DNA from 2 places in the Psychrobacillus sp. FSL K6-1464 genome. Region 2 is predicted to be linked to the other one. Evidence: riboswitches for the same ligand, from Rfam matches in the RefSeq annotation. Region 2 holds a riboswitch; the other holds the start of a gene.
The links. A riboswitch is a leader RNA that binds a small molecule or an ion and turns the genes downstream of it on or off. The one in region 2 is predicted to bind S-adenosylmethionine.
Positions count from the first base shown of each region.

Region 1: it holds a riboswitch for S-adenosylmethionine, as region 2 does, so the genes downstream of both, mtnW (2,3-diketo-5-methylthiopentyl-1-phosphate enolase) here and MKX39_RS13300 (methionine ABC transporter ATP-binding protein) in region 2, are expected to answer to the same signal.

Region 1 is NZ_JBBOOP010000001.1:3,716,312-3,721,093, reverse strand. It holds gene MKX39_RS19210 (1,2-dihydroxy-3-keto-5-methylthiopentene dioxygenase) at 70-603, opposite strand; gene MKX39_RS19205 (methylthioribulose 1-phosphate dehydratase) at 619-1,233, opposite strand; gene MKX39_RS19200 (2-hydroxy-3-keto-5-methylthiopentenyl-1-phosphate phosphatase) at 1,230-1,895, opposite strand; gene mtnW (2,3-diketo-5-methylthiopentyl-1-phosphate enolase) at 1,900-3,114, opposite strand; SAM riboswitch class I at 3,219-3,323, opposite strand; SAM riboswitch class I at 3,481-3,637, shown strand; gene mtnK (S-methyl-5-thioribose kinase) at 3,713-4,782, shown strand, end outside.
Region 2 is NZ_JBBOOP010000001.1:2,620,291-2,625,072, reverse strand. It holds gene MKX39_RS13320 (arsenate reductase family protein) at 1-237, shown strand, start outside; gene gcvH (glycine cleavage system protein GcvH) at 311-691, shown strand; gene MKX39_RS13310 (toprim domain-containing protein) at 766-1,116, shown strand; gene MKX39_RS13305 (thioredoxin family protein) at 1,128-1,448, shown strand; SAM riboswitch class I at 1,483-1,587, shown strand; gene MKX39_RS13300 (methionine ABC transporter ATP-binding protein) at 1,757-2,782, shown strand; gene MKX39_RS13295 (methionine ABC transporter permease) at 2,775-3,443, shown strand; gene MKX39_RS13290 (MetQ/NlpA family ABC transporter substrate-binding protein) at 3,506-4,312, shown strand.

The DNA of each region.
Region 1 (4,782 bases), 1.1 Mb from region 2:
TCTCCTTTCTTATTAGATAAAGTTAGTATAGCATTCCTTTTTTCTTATTCCTACAAAGAGCATTTACCTCTATTGTTCTACTGCTTCCTCTTGATAAACTGGGACCCACCCCTCTGTTGTTACAAATATGCGTACAGCAACAACTTTACGGTCCTCTGATAATGTGAAGTAATGTGTAATATTCTCAGGCACAGATATCAAATCACCAGGTGAAAGATGAACTTCAAAGTAGCGTTCATCCTTGCCTTGTATGATGAAGACACCGTGACCACTTACAATATAACGAACTTCATCGTCGGTATGAAGGTGTTTGCGTTCGAAATTTTTTAATAGTTCGTCTAAGTTTGGGTTCGAATCTGAAAGAGAGATAATATCGGCCGCTTGATAGCCACGGCGACTAGAGATATCATCTATTTCAATTTGGAAGGCTTGGAGAATCTCTTGCTTTTCTCCGTCGCTTAAGTCAAATTTTTCACGAAGGTTTTCTGGTAGTTTGTTAATATCCCAATGCTCATAAATTACTTCTTGGTTCTCTAAAAATGCTGCTACTTCTTTTTGCTCTTTAATTGTTTCATTTGTTCCTTGAATTTTAATAATAGCCATTAACAATCTTCCTTTCTATTTTGAGTGTATTTGATGTAGTGCTAATTGATACTGAAATAAAAATTCGCAAGCTTCAAGTAATTTTTTTGCCTCAAATCCATCTTTTCCCCAAACAGTTATTCCGTGATTTCGAATGAGTATAACTCCCTTGTCTGCAGAAATATACGGTGTAAACTCTTCTGCAAGCTTTGGTATATGGGCGTAGTTAGGGATAATGGGTATCGATAGTATGGCATCCTCTTCCCACATTCCAAAAGCTTTAATAAGTTCAATACCTTGAAAATCCACTGAACCTTTGTCACCATATAATTCGGAAATAACGTTATTTGCAACTGTATGGATGTGTAAGCTACAACCTGCATTTGTTTCGCGATATATTGCACAGTGTAATAATGTTTCGGCTGATGGAGTTAAATGTGTATTTTCGACTGGGTTTCCATCTGCATCAACAAGTAAAAAATCCTCTGCTGTTCTCTTTTTTTTATCTTTTCCGCTTGCTGTCACTAAGAACTCCATAGGATTATCATGTACTTTAATAGCAAGATTACCGCTCGTCCCCATAAACCAATCCCGTACGGCTAATTCATCTTTTATGTCTGCAAGTTCTTCCCATTTATCTTGTAAAGTCATACTTCCACACCTAACTTTGCGTCAATAATTTTTATCACATCGTGGAAGTTCTCAAAAGGTTCATAGGGAATATTCAATTCATCGCATTTTTCGATTAAGAAATCCCTCGCAATAACGACATTACCTAATTTTGCTGCTTCAAGATCAGTGATGGAATCCCCAATCACAACGCTCACAGCATCTTGGTCAAGAAGGGTACGAATAATAGAGGGTTTACAGCAACCACAGCCTTGGCTAGTACATCGATCATCACAGCTATACGGAAACTCAATGTGAATTGTATCCTTGGAAAATTCGGATGTATTACAATAGACTCCTGCAAATGGCCCGAATGGTTCTAGTAGCTTGTGGACAAAAAAGTCTATGCCGCCACTTACGATGTAGAGTGGTATGTTGTGTTTTTTTGCATAGGAGACAAATTCACTAAACCCATCACGGATGACTGCCTGCTTAAGCACAAAAGAGATAATGTCATCTTTTGACTCAACAGGAAGGAGTGTGAACATTTTTGCTACACCATCTTGTATGGAAATTCGTTGTCCTAAAATATCATCTTTAATCGATGTCCATTCTTGTGGAGCAAACTCTTTCATGATTGCCATAATGTTATCCTGATTGGTAATAGTTCCATCGAAGTCACAAAAAACTACAAGATTACTCATATTATCACCTCCATAATTCAAGTGCTGTGTTTAATTCACAATGGGTTTTAGCTGCTTCTTCTAATGGAATACCTTCCAAAACAGCCGATACTGCCTGTCTAAAAGCCAAACCTCCTCCGGTTGCACCGGCCGGATGACCGTGTACTCCACCCCCGGCATTAATGATGCTGTCGATTCCATAGTCATTCATTAACAGTGGTACGAGACCAGGGTGAATGCCTGCAGAAGGCACCGGAAAGCTTTGTTTTACTTCACTAGGCTTTGTTAGTTCTTTCCCTAAAGAAAGAGCTACAGATTTTTCAAGTGCAACACTGCCATAAGGAGAAGGGAATAATGAAAAATCTGCTCCTGCATAGCGGGTAAGTTTACCAAGAACAAGTGCCGTGGAAACTCCATAAAATCCTGAGGACGTGAATGCTCCGCTATAAGCCGGATGAGCCATGAGTGGTAATTGAATCTCTTCGTCCTCTGCTAACTCCTGAAGAACGTCTAAACCGTATGCATGAACATTAAATAAGAGTGCATCTGCTCCAAGTTCCCGTGCTTTTTTGGCCTTGTCCTTTAGTTTGAATGTACGTCCCGACAAATTTACTGCGTATAGAGTACGATGACCAGTTTCTTCATAGACTTGTCTTAATACCTCTCGACCAGTAGTGATACGTGTTTCAAACGAAGTGAGTGGATTGTCAAATAGGATTTCGTCATCTTTTACAAGGTCAACTCCACCAAGTGCTTGTTGCTTAAGTTGTTGCGCTAGGTACTCGATATCTCTTCCAATGACACCTTTGAAGATACTCATGATGAGTGGACGTTCATAAACTCCCAATCTTTCTCGGATACCTTGAATGCCGAAGCGAGGGCCAGGGAAATGGGATAATATATTTGTGTCAAATTCTAAATCCAATAATTTTACTTCTCCATCCAAAGATAGTTTGCCGAAAACGGTAGTTAAAATTGCTGGTATATCTGCTGAAAAATTTGCGGCAGGATAGAATACTTTAATTTCTCCTTTAATTCTTTCCGGATGAATGGGGTGAAGAATATTTTCAAATTCAGTAACCGATCGTACAGTTCCTTTATGTTTTTTTAGCTGTTCCTGTTCTAAAAAAGCTAAATTGGTCCAAGAACCAATAGTCAATCCAAGGGCAATATCATCCGCTTTTTTTTCAAAAGAACCAGACTTTCCGTATAGTTGATAGTGCGCAGTAATTCCACTCATTTTTTCACTCCTAATATTAGAAAAGCGTAAGTGCCTAGGCGCTAGAGCTAGACAGATAATATAAAAAACCTCTTCAAATAAGAAGAGGTTAATAGCTTAACAACTTCTTATCTCTCAGCCATTTGACTGCAAGAATTAGCACCGTGTTCATAATTGAATCGGTTGCCGGGTATCATAGGGCTTGTCCCTCCACCTGCTCTAAATAAGAAAAAATATTCAGTTTGTATTTAATAAATTATATTGATTATTCCATGCATTAAAAATTCTGTCAACAAGAAATTGAAAAATTATCATTATTCAAAATTGTATTGACATAGCTTTTTCTAATATGCTAGGATTCTAAACAAACATCATAGTTGTACCGCACTCTTATCAAGAGCAGGCAGAGGGATAATGGCCCGATGACGCCCAGCAACCGACCGTAATACCGTTGTGAGACGGGGCGCTTTATGCGCCGGAATGTAAAATTCCGTAAGGCACGGTGCTAATTCCATCAGAAAGTTTACTTTCTGAGAGATAAGAGGTTCAGAATCTCTTATTCTAAGCCTCTTTCTTTTGGAAAGAGGTTTTTTATTTTGTAAATGAGAGGACGATCATAATGGCGGTAGTAGCAATGAAAGAATATGAATCATTAACTAAAGAAACGGTAATTTCACTGGCGATAGAGTTATCATTATTTTCTAGCGAAGCTCCATTAGTTTGCGAAGAGATTGGTGATGGAAATCTAAATTATGTATTCCGTGTAACAGATGGATCCGGTGAGAAAGGCATTATTATTAAACAGGCCTTACCCTATGCAAAGGTCATCGGGGAGAGTTGGCCACTTACTTTGAAAAGGGCAAAGATCGAAGCTAGTGCATTACAAAAACATGGAGAATACGCAGTTGGATTAGTCCCAAAAGTTTATGCAACTGATGAAAGCTTAGCAATCACAATCATGGAAGATCTGTCTCATCTTGAAATAGTTCGTGAGGGCTTGATAAAAGGAAAGTCCTATCCTAAATTATCAACCGATATTGGCGAATATCTAGCCTTAACACTTTTCAATACTTCTGACTTTGCACTCCACCCCTTTGAAAAAAAGTCACTTGTTGTAGAATTTTCTAACCCCGAGCTATGTAAGATCACAGAAGACTTAATCTTTACAGATCCTTTTTTTGATCATGAAACAAATGACTTTGAGCCAGCATTACAAGCAGAAGTGGAAGCTATTTGGAATAACAACTTGTTGAAATTGGAAGTAGCCAAGCTAAAAAGAAGTTTTTTGACGGAAGCCGAAGCTTTGTTACATGGGGATCTTCATACCGGAAGTATATTTGCGAGTGAAGCGGAAACGAAAGTAATTGACCCGGAATTTGCATTTTACGGCCCAATTGGATTTGATATTGGCTTATTTTTGGGGAACTTAATAGTTCAATCCTTTACGCGTCAAGATGACCAACGGGATGCTATACATACCCATATACAGAATACATGGAACACATTTTGCGCTAAATTTTCAGAGTGTTGGAAAAAAGGGGAGTCCGATTTATATAAAAGTATAGAAGGCTATGAGGCATTTGTGCTAGAAAAAATATTCCATGATTCCGTAGGGTTTGCAGGCTGTGAGCTAATTCGTAGAACGATTGGACTAGCACATGTGAAAGACTTAGATAGTATTGAAAACCA
Region 2 (4,782 bases):
CTTCAAAAAATGTTTGAGGTAAGTGAACTAGAACTAAAAAAATTCTTTAATACTTCCGGTATGAAATATCGCGAGCTTGGACTAAAAGACAAGCTTCCAACAATGTCAGAAGACGAACAATTATCCTTACTTGCTTCGGATGGAATGCTTATTAAACGACCAATTGTTTTTGACGGGAATAAATTAACGCTAGGCTTCAAGGAGCAACAGTTTGAGGATGTATGGAAGACTTCTTAAAGTCACTTGTTTTTACTATTAAAATATGTGAATATAGTAGATGAATGTATTATTAATGGAGAGGGGTATATATATGAACGCACCTAAAGATTTAAAATACTCAGCAGAGCATGAATGGGTAAAAACTGAAGGCGGCAATGTCCGTATCGGTATTACTGAATTTGCACAATCTGAACTTGGAGATATCGTTTTTGTTGAACTTCCACAAGTTGGAGATGAGATTAAAGCAGGAGATCCTTTTGGAAGTGTTGAATCGGTTAAAACTGTTTCTGAACTGTATGCACCAATTAGCGGTAAAGTAGTAGAGGTAAATACAGAACTAGAAGATAGCCCTGAGTATGTTAACGAGTCCCCTTATGAAAATGCATGGATGATTGTTATTGAACCATCTGATGCAGCTGAAGTGGATGGTTTACTTTCTCCAGAAAAATACGAAGAATTAATTTCAGAATAATTTCGAAAACGCCGCTTAATATCGGCGTTTTTTTCATATAATATTGGAAAGGGCATAGTTGGGAGAGAGGCTGAATGGCTATTGTCTTTAGTGAAAAGATAATTCTTGTTGAGGGTAGATCTGATAAATTAAAGCTTTTAAAACTGCTGGATGAATCAACAGAAATTATTTGCACCAATGGAACGATATCGAATGTCAGGCTAGAAGAAATTTTAAGTCCTTATGAAGGCATTCCTATTTATGCGTTTCTGGATGCAGATAAGTCTGGTGAGCAAATTCGCTCTGTCGTGAGAAAAGAATACCCTGAAGCGATTCATCTATATACCAATCCGATGTTCTGCGAAGTAGCGACCACACCATTCAAAGTTTTGGCTTCTATATTAAAAAGTGTTAATATAAAAGTGAAAAGACAATATTTACTTTAGGATGATGTAATATGAATGAATGGACCTTAGAACAATGGAACAGCCATAAGAACAGTGGGCAGCTTACCATATTTTATATTTATACACCCATGTGTGGAACCTGCCAAGTTGCTAGTAAAATGATGCAAGTTATAAAAGAGATAAAGCCTTTTTTAATTGGTCAAGCAAATATTAACTATCTTGGAGATTTTGCTATGGATTATCAAATTGAAAGTGTGCCATGTCTGCTAATCGCTAAAGGTGGAACGGTATATAAAAAAATATATGCCTTTCAGTCAGTTCCATTTATCTTGGATGCGATAAAAAGTATTGACGACCAAGTTGTCGTATGATAACATTCGATATACCGACAAATTAATAGTTTTACTCTTATTAAGAGAGGTGGAGGGAAGTGCCCTTTGAAGCCCGGCAACCGTCATGTAAATGAAATGGTGCCAAGTCACGCAAAGCAAATGCTTTGGGAAATGAGAGAATGGATAAATGTTATTAAATTGGATAACTTTAAACCCTTCTGCTCTTTTGCAGGAGGGTTTTTTTAGTTGAAAATGGGAAGAATAAGGTTTTAATACAAAGTAAATTTCAACAACCTGTTAATAATAGATAGGTATAGAATAGTTTAAAGAAAGGGGGCAAGGTTCCCATGATTAGTTTAAAAAATATTTCCAAAAAATTTAGTACGAAACAAGGTACGATTGTTGCAGTGGAAGAGGTGAATCTTGACATAAAAAAGGGTGAGATCTTTGGCATTATTGGTTATAGTGGTGCTGGTAAAAGTACACTCATTCGCTTATTAAATGGATTAGAAAAGCCAACTTCAGGTGAAATCATCGTAAATAATGAAGACATTACAAAGATAAATGAAGTGAAGCTTCGCCAAGTAAGACAAAAGGTAAGTATGATTTTTCAACATTTTAATTTGTTATGGTCAAGAACGGTTGAAGAGAATATTGCTTTCCCATTGGAGATCGCCGGTATACCACCAGCTCAACGTTCTCAAAGAGTTAAAGAACTTATTGATTTGGTTGGTCTGGAAGGGCGAGGGCATTATTATCCTTCTCAACTATCAGGTGGACAAAAGCAACGTGTTGGAATTGCACGCGCATTAGCCAACCGTCCAGAAGTACTTCTTTGTGATGAAGCAACTTCTGCATTAGATCCAGAAACTACAGATTCTATTTTAGATTTATTAGTTAGTATCAATGCGAAACTAGGTCTGACAATTGTATTAATAACCCATGAGATGCAGGTTATTCAGAAGATATGTGGTCGCGTTGCAGTTATGGAAAAAGGTCATGTAGTAGAAGAAGGAAATGTGCTAGATGTATTTCAAAATCCGCAACAAACGATTACGAAGCGTTTTGTTTCGCAGGTCAGTGATTCCAACAAGGCGTTGCAAACAATACAGCAATTAAAAGAACTTTACCCAAATGGCAAGCTGATTAAGCTCGTATTTGTTGGGGAGCAGACAGTACAACCAATACTGTCTAGACTTATCAAACAGTTTGATTTGGAAGTAAATATTGTTCAAGGAAATATTTCGCATACACAAACTGGTGCATTTGGTACGCTCATCCTTCAGTTAGAAGGAGAAGCACTACTAATAGATGATGCAATTCGATATATACACGAACAAAAAGTAAATACAGAGGTGATCAACAATGATTAATAATTTGTTTCCTAATGTTGATTGGCCAAAAATGTGGGAAGCCACAGTTGAAACATTATATATGACTGCAGTATCAACAATTTTAACAGCTATTATTGGACTAGTTCTTGGTCTTCTACTTTTCTTAACTAGCCCTCATCAAGCGTGGGCGAACAAATTAGCAAACTGGTTAACAGGAGCTTTCGTCAATATATTCCGCTCCATTCCATTTATTATTTTGATCATTTTGCTAATACCTTTAACGAAGTTTTTGGTCGGAACAATGCGTGGTCCAAATGCGGCCTTCCCGGCTTTAGTAATCGGAGCTGCTCCATTCTACGCCCGTATGGTGTTAATAGCTCTTCGAGAAATTGATAAAGGTGTGCTAGAAGCTGCAAAATCGATGGGTGCTAAAACTTCTACTATTATATGGAAAGTATTAATGCCAGAATCTATGCCTGCTTTAGTATCAGGCATAACGGTTACAGCGATTTCACTAGTTGGATATACAGCGATGGCTGGTATTATCGGAGCTGGTGGACTAGGAACATTAGCCTTTTTAGATGGTTTCCAAAGAGGTAGGACAGACGTAACACTTGTTGCCACGGTATTAATATTAATTATGGTATTTATCATCCAGTGGATAGGCGATGTAATTACTACGAAGATAGACAAACGATAATAGGTGTTAACGAGAGTACTCGATCACATAGAAATAATAGGATAAAAAGGGAGAGATATTGAATGAAGAAATTTTTAGCTGGAGCATTACTATCAGTAAGTGCATTAACCCTTGCAGCATGTGGAGATGAAAAAAGTAGTCAACTAGTAGTAGGTGCATCTAACGTACCTCATGCAGTTATATTAGAAGAAGTTAAACCAATTCTAGAAGAACAAGGAATTGAACTTGTTGTAGAATCATATCAAGATTATGTATTACCAAACAAAGATTTAGATTCAGGAGACTTGGACGCAAACTTTTTCCAACACATTCCTTACTTTGAATCGCAAAAAGCTGATTTTGGATATGACTTCGCCAACGCAGGCGGTATTCACATCGAGCCAATCGGTTTATACTCTAAAAAATACGGTTCTATTGAAGAGCTTCCAGAGGGGGCAACTATTTTAATGAGTAACTCTGTTGCAGATCATGGACGTATCCTTGCAATGTTAGAAGCGAAAGGCCTTATTAAATTAGCAGACGGCATTGATAAAACAAAAGCGGAAGTAAAAGATATTGTGGAAAATGAGAAAAACCTTGAATTTGATGCTAACTATGAATCTGCTTTAATGGTTCAGTTATATGAAAATGAAGAAGGCGACGCAGTACTGATCAACTCTAACTATGCAATTGACGCTGACCTTAATCCATTAGAAGACTCAATCGCTATTGAAGAATCAGATGAATCTCCATACGTAAATATCATCGCAGTAAACTCTGGTGATGAAGACAATAAAGAGATTAAAGCTTTAGTAGAAGCATTAAAATCTAAAGAAATCCAAGACTTCATCCTAAGCGAGTGGGGCGGATCAGTAGTACCGGTAAAATAATAGTATTGTAGAGAAAACAGGCATCCTGGGATGTCTGTTTTTTTGTGGTTGCCATTTGCACACGAGGATTTGGCAAACGCCCGAGAAGTAGTCGTATCGGTCCGAGCACTAGAGCCATGCGCCCGAACTAGAGAGGTATCCGCTCGAGAATCCGGCGAACGCCCGAGAAGATGCTGTATCGGCTCGAGTCGCAAAGCCATGCGCCCGAGCTAGATTAGAAAATCTACCAATGCCGTTACAGTGATTTATAAGAATGAAATACCGTCTTATCTACGAAATTTTTCCACAATTAATTCAACCCTAAGTGAGGGTGACATGGAGCAAATAAAAGGAATTCTCCTAAAGTGCCCATCCCCTTCTACTACTCCTCTTATCAATCATTTCTCTATTCCATTTGAAGATTTAAAACTAGGAGTAAAATGTGAAAGTTGTAGTTTTATTGGGATGCAAAAAATAATATGTACGTGGTA